2 regions of the Pseudoalteromonas sp. Of11M-6 genome follow, and region 2 is predicted to be linked to the other one. Evidence: predicted binding sites of a transcription regulator. Region 2 holds the regulator's gene; the other holds the start of a gene.

Region 1 (3,421 bases), on a different contig from region 2:
TTTTTCCCAAGAGTTATCAGCAGCAAATGCTGAAGCAGTAGTAAGTGAAGATACTAGTACAGTTGCAATTAATGTCTTTTTCATAATTAAACTCCTTTAATTTCGTAGTCGAATTATCTGTTGCAGCTGTTGTGCCAACCTTTAACTTATTGATAATTATGTGATTTATTTTTATTGAGTAAGTTTTAAGGAAGAATTTACCGAGAAGATGTGTAAATTAGTTTGTAATAATTACCTTTTCCATGAACGGCTAATTAATATCAATAGGAATGATTACTGCATTCTAGATTTGTCGAGTACTTAAATAGGAATATTTGATTATGAATTTAGAAAAATTCTGGACGTTAATTAATGATAAGTTAATCTCTTGGCTTGAATCCGGTGTGCAGTTACTACCGAATATGATCCTAGCCTTAATGATACTCATATTCTTCACTGTTTTGGCTAAAATATCTTCAATTTGGTTTTCAAAGGCAATTAAAAAAGCAATAAAGACAGAACAAGTGGCTTCACTTATTAGTTCCATATTTAAAGTCTCTATTATTGCCATTGGGATTTTCTTCGCTTTAGATATAGTAAAACTATCAGGTGCTGTAATGTCATTGTTGGCTGGGGCGGGGATCATTGGCCTTGCTATTGGCTTTGCATTCCAAGACATGACCGAGAACCTCATCGCTGGATTTGTGATGGGGGTCAGAAAACCTTTTATGGTCGGTGACATTATAAGAACCAAGGATTGCTTTGGCACGGTAAGCAAAATCAATTTGAGAAACACCTTAGTAGAAAACTTTTATGGCCAGCTGTCTTATATCCCCAACAAAATTCTCTTTAAGAATGAGTTACAAAACTACACTAAGCTTGGCAAGCGAAGAATAGAAGTACCAGTTGGTATCTCGTATGCGGACGACCCAGAGCAAGCCCGAGAGGTGATTGTTGAGGCAATTAACAAGCTTGATTTCGTAGTAAGCCAAAAAGAAACAGATGTCTATGCAGAGTCTTTTGGTGACAGCTCTATTAATCTATTAGTGTGGTTTTGGATAGATTACCCAGCAGATCCGGGCTTTATGGTGGTCAGGCACAAAGCAATTTGCACCATTAACCGTGTATTAGCTGATAACGATATCTTAATTCCTTTCCCAATTAGGACTATGGATTTCAATGCTAAAGGGAGCACAACCTTAAGTACGCAATTATCACAGGAATAATTTACATCTAGTTTGTAATATTTTCACCGGTCTGAAGGTGCTTAGATTAAAAAGCCTTATATAATAAAGGTTTATGGTTTGGCATTTAATCTGCATTAGTGAAAGGGACAGAAAATAATATTTGCAAAATGCACTTATTAAATATCGCAACGAAAGGAGTTATTTATGGCAGATTCAAATTACGACATGGGGCCGGTAAAAGAGCTCATCAAAGTATTAAATGGTGGTGTTGATTTTTACACTGAAGCTAAAAAGAAGCTAGATAATATCGAATTAAACCGCGTATTTGACCAAATGATTGTAGATAAAGCGCAAGCAATCTCGGATCTACAACCATTTGTTCTTATTGACGAAGGTGAAATTGAGACAGATTCAGCGCTTAGCATCGACATTCGTGAATCGTACACCAAGTTGGTTGGTATGGTGAGCACCGACAAAGAGCACACCTATATTTCTCAGCTAGAAGAAGTGGAAGACAAAGTGTTAAGCAAGCTTGATAAAGCATTAAGCAAAGATCTTCCACCTAAATGCAAGAGTGTATTACTGCAAATTCAAACCAGAATGCAAGCTTGTCACGATCAAATGAAGCAGTTGCAAGAGCTAACTGCCTAAGGAGAATGTTATGTTGAGTTGGGCTGTAATGTTTTTATTCCTAGCACTTGTCGCAGCCGTGCTAGGTTTCACTGGAATCGCTGGCGCTGCGGCAGGTATGGCGAAAATTCTATTCTTTGTGTTTATCGCCTTTATGATTATTTCGTTTATTTTTGGCAAAGCACGAGCTCCCAGGTAAAAGGGAATTAACGTACAAAAACGGTTTTAGGAGATAGATTATGAAATCAGCAATTACATTAGCAAAAGCATTTGGTTTTGTTTCAATTTTAGCACTTTTTGGTTGTAGCGAAGGTCCGGCGGAAGATGCTGGTGAGCGTTTCGATGAAACAGTTCAGGAAGTAGAAAATAGCGTGGAAGACGCGTGTGAAGATGTAAAAGAGAACATGAACGCTGAAAACGAAGAGTGTTAAGCGAAAGTGATTTCGACGTGGAATAAAAGAGGAGAAGCCGATAAAAGCTTCTCCTCTTTTTTTGTAATAGGTTTAAAAATCAAACCTATACAGTTAAGAGACACAGTTACGAAGTATGATGCATATCAATAATGCGCTGCTTAATTTGCAATTATTATTGTAATCTATGAACTTTGAGTAATACTTTATTTCTATGTTTACTCAATAAAAATCAGACTATGCTAAATAGGGTTTCAGTTAAAAGCAGATTGTTGTCGCTTTCGGGCATACCTGCTGTGTTTTTTATTCTCGCTACTATCTTTACAATTGGAACATTATCAAATCTTATCAATTACATTGACCGTATTTATGACGACAGAGTTGTACCGCTGAGGCAAATAAAAGTCGTGTCAGACAACTATGCGGTGGTTATTGTAGATACTTTTCACAAGTTACGAGGCCATCAATTATCCAACAGTGCCGCGTTAAAGCAAATCGAAGAAGCTAAAAATATCGCTGAAAAAGAATGGAATAGCTATTTGTCCACGGACCTTACGAGCGAAGAGCGAAGCTTAGTAAAGCAAGTTGAAAAAGCAGAGATAAGTGTCAAGCAACTGCTGTCTAATTATATTAACCGAGTTAACGCAAATACTTTTGAAGAAATTCCTTATGATAAATTTGTACGCGATCTCTATGCCGCCTTTGACCCCTTAAGTGAAAGCTACAATGCACTAATTGAGTTACAACTTGCAGAGGCAAGTGCACTAAGAGATGTTGGCCGCTCAGAAGCCAGTGCGACAAAAACGGCGATGATTATCTCTTCCGTTACTATTGTGATCGTAATGGTGATGATTGGTATGTTGATATTTAGGTCAATTAACGAACCACTCAGTCGTTTGCGTATGCGTATTGGTAACATTGCAAGAGATGCTGATTTAACCCAACGTGTAGTGGTTGAGGGGCAGGACGAGCTGAGTGAGATAGGAAACGACTTCAATACTATGGTGTCGAGCTTACATGAGTTAGTTACCAACCTAGTTACGATGGTGAATAGTCTGTCCTCAACATCCAACGAGCTAAATGGAATTAGTCAGTCAATTGCGGGCACTTCACAAGAACAAGAGCAGCAAACGGTAATGATCGCAACCGCAGCGACAGAAATGAGTAGTGCAATTCAGGAGGTTGCACATAATGCAATGAATACCGCAAACAAAG
Region 2 (3,421 bases):
GTGGCAACTGGCAGCCCTGCCACTTTTAGCGAACGTCAACCCGATGGCAACTTGCTAGAAGCCAAAGCAAATGAAATCCGTTACGACGTAGCGAAGGGAACCCTAGTGATTTCTGGTGATGCTGAAATCAATCAAACTGGGCAAAAAATCAATGCTCAAGTCATCACCTATGACATTGAAAAGCAATTGATCAGCGCTGAGCGCTCAGACCAAGAAGACTCTCGAGTAAGAACCATCCTTGTTCCTGTTGATGACAAAAAAGACGCTAAAGAGAAAAAAGCGCAGGAAGAAGGTAACAATTAATGAGCGAGCTCAAAGCAACTGGTCTAGCAAAGAGTTATAAGGGTCGTCAGGTCGTCAAAAATGTTGGTTTAAGTGTTCAGGCTGGCAGTATTGTAGGCTTATTAGGACCAAATGGTGCAGGTAAAACCACTACGTTCTACATGATTGTAGGGTTAGTACCAAGCGACAAAGGCTATATTCAGATTGATGACGAAGATATCACTTTGTTACCGATGCACAGCCGTGCACGACTTGGTATTGGCTATCTACCGCAAGAGTCTTCAATCTTTAGAAAACTCACGGTCTATCAAAATTTGATGGCGATTTTAGAAACTCGAAAAGACTTATCTAAAGTTGAAAGAGAAGCTGAACTAAACGAGTTACTGGATGAGTTTAATATTCAACACATTCGCGACTCACAGGGCATGGCATTGTCGGGAGGCGAAAGAAGACGAGTCGAAATTGCTCGCGCTTTAGCCGCAAACCCTAAGTTTATCCTGTTAGATGAACCTTTTGCTGGTGTTGATCCTATTTCGGTGTTAGATATAAAGACAATCATAGAGCACCTAAAAAACCGTGGTATCGGTGTGCTTATCACCGATCATAACGTTAGAGAAACACTGGACGTATGTGAAAAGGCCTACATCGTTTCACATGGTGAGTTAATCGCTGCAGGCACGCCAGAACATGTTTTGGCAGATCAAACCGTAAGAGATGTCTACCTAGGCGAACAATTCAAGCTATAGTTAAGACGTAGTATTAATAACTGTTAAAAAGGATTGTTAGAGATACATGAGGCAATCATTACAGCTGCGCATGGGGCAGCAACTTACAATGACTCCGCAACTGCAACAAGCCATTCGCTTGCTGCAGCTTAGTACATTGGATCTGCAACAAGAAATACAAGAAGCATTAGACAGCAATCCATTGTTGGAAGTGGAAGAAGGTGATAATACTGACGGCGAAAACGCTGACCAACACAGCCAAGAAAAGAGCCGTGCTGACGACAATCAAGATTCAGCCGATGAAACGCAGGTTAGTGACTATGAGATAGACTCAGATACCGCCATGAGCAAAGACACTGTGAGCGATGACCTTGCCATGGATGTCACTTGGGACGAGTATATGAGTGCAGCGCCTGCTGCAAGCTCAGGTCCACTTCCCGATGACGATAATGTTTATCAAGGGGAAACCTCTGAATCTCTCCACGATTATCTCATGTGGCAACTCGAACTGACACCATTTAGTCCAACAGATAGAGCTATTGCGATTGCGATTATTGAAGCGGTCGACCTGTCAGGCATTCTAACACTGTCTTGCGAAGACATTTTAGAAAGCATTAATGACGAGAATAGCGAAGAGCCTATTGAGCTAGATGAAGTCGAAGCCGTACTCAAACGCATTCAGCTTTTTGACCCTGTCGGTATCGCAGCGCGTAGTTTACAAGAATGCTTATGCATTCAGCTAAACCAATTCGCCCCAGATACCCCATGGATTGCCGAAACAAAAATGATCCTGACAGAGCATATCGACTTGCTTGCCAGCCGTGACTATCGAACTTTGGCTAAGAAAACGCGCCTTAAAGAAGCCGATCTCAAAGAGGTCATGACGTTAATACATAGCCTTAACCCAAAGCCTGCGGCAAGCATTATTCATGAAGAGCCTGAATATGTGATCCCTGACGTATCGGTGAAAAAAGTAAAAGGTCGTTGGGTCGTAGAGCTAAATCCTGATGCTATGCCTAAAATAAGAGTAAATGACCATTACGCTGCGATGTCTAGAACGGCGAAATCCAGTACGGATAGTCAGTTTATTCGCTCACATTTACAAGAAGCAAAGTGGTTTATTAAAAGCTTAGAAAGCCGAAATGATACTTTATTAAAAGTTACCAATTGCATTGTGCAACAACAACAGGCATTCTTTGAACATGGCCCCGAAGCAATGCGCCCTATGGTGCTAAATGATGTTGCTGAAATGGTTGAGATGCATGAGTCCACAATTTCCCGTGTGACAACACAAAAATACATGCATACACCTCGGGGAATATTTGAGCTGAAGTATTTCTTCTCTAGCCATGTAAGTACGGAAAATGGAGGTGAGTGCTCTTCTACAGCAATTAGAGCACTTATCAAAAAGCTGATAGCTGCAGAGAATACCGCGAAGCCATTGAGTGACAGCAAAATTGCAGATATCTTAGCTGAGCAAGGAATTAAGGTAGCGAGACGTACGATTGCAAAATATCGTGAATCCCTAGCCATTCCACCGTCAAATCAGCGTAAAAGCTTGATATAAGACGTAAAACCCAAGAAGGAAAAATGCTTATGCAACTAAATCTAACTGGTCGCCATGTAGAAATTACTGACTCATTAAGAGACTATGTCACCAACAAGTTTGCGAAGCTAGAAAGGCACTTTGATCATATCAATAATGTGCATGTGATCCTTGATGTCGAGAAACTAGTACAAAAAGCAGAAGCAACATTACACGTAAACGGCGGCGAGCTATTTGCATCAACAGAGCATCAAGATATGTATGCCGCAATTGATGGCCTTATCGACAAGCTAGATCGTCAAGTTATTAAACACAAAGAGAAGCTCACTCGACACTAAGATGAAATTAAGTGAATTAGTGAACAAGGACTGCAGTAAAGCTGCGGTCCTTTTTAATAGCAAAAAACGTATTTTAGAATACATCAGCGAACTGGCTCATAGCCAAATTCCAAATACCAGTCAGCATGCTATCTTGGACGCCTTAATGGCGCGAGAGAAATTGGGCAGCACAGGGATCGGTAAAGGCATTGCCATTCCCCATGGTCGACTTGAAGGTTTGGATAAAATCCTTGCAATGGTGCTTGTCAGCGAGCAAGGGATCCAGTTTGAAGCCATAGATAAGCAGCCTGTCGATATTTTTGTCGCGTTCATCGTACCTGAAGGTGATAATCAACAACACCTGAAGACCTTAGCGGCGATTGCTGATACACTCAAAGACAAGTCTTTTTGCAAAATGCTTAGGCAAGCAAAAAGTGATGATGAGTTATATGCAGTGATCCAAGGTGAACTTGATGAGTGATGACGAAAAAGGACTCGAGCTTATCATTATCAGTGGCCGCTCAGGCTCTGGTAAATCTGTAGCGCTTCGA

The links. Region 2 encodes sigma-54, which starts transcription at its own class of promoters, with help from an activator protein. Its sites were predicted from a motif close to GTTGGCACGNNNNTNGNNT; they were not measured.
Region 1: the regulator sigma-54 is predicted to act here: its motif matches at 1,283-1,301, upstream of MHN32_RS18535 (PA2169 family four-helix-bundle protein).

Annotation. Positions count from the first base shown of each region.
Region 1 is NZ_JAKRFW010000045.1:9,777-13,197, reverse strand. Features, by position in the region: gene MHN32_RS18545 (BON domain-containing protein) at 1-84, opposite strand, end outside; gene MHN32_RS18540 (mechanosensitive ion channel family protein) at 321-1,205, shown strand; gene MHN32_RS18535 (PA2169 family four-helix-bundle protein) at 1,371-1,817, shown strand; gene MHN32_RS18530 (DUF1328 domain-containing protein) at 1,828-1,995, shown strand; gene MHN32_RS18525 (hypothetical protein) at 2,036-2,227, shown strand; gene MHN32_RS18520 (methyl-accepting chemotaxis protein) at 2,446-3,421, shown strand, end outside.
Region 2 is NZ_JAKRFW010000001.1:218,756-222,176, forward strand. Features, by position in the region: gene lptA (lipopolysaccharide transport periplasmic protein LptA) at 1-303, shown strand, start outside; gene lptB (LPS export ABC transporter ATP-binding protein) at 303-1,028, shown strand; gene MHN32_RS01010 (RNA polymerase factor sigma-54) at 1,075-2,574, shown strand; gene hpf (ribosome hibernation promoting factor) at 2,604-2,891, shown strand; gene ptsN (PTS IIA-like nitrogen regulatory protein PtsN) at 2,893-3,351, shown strand; gene rapZ (RNase adapter RapZ) at 3,344-3,421, shown strand, end outside.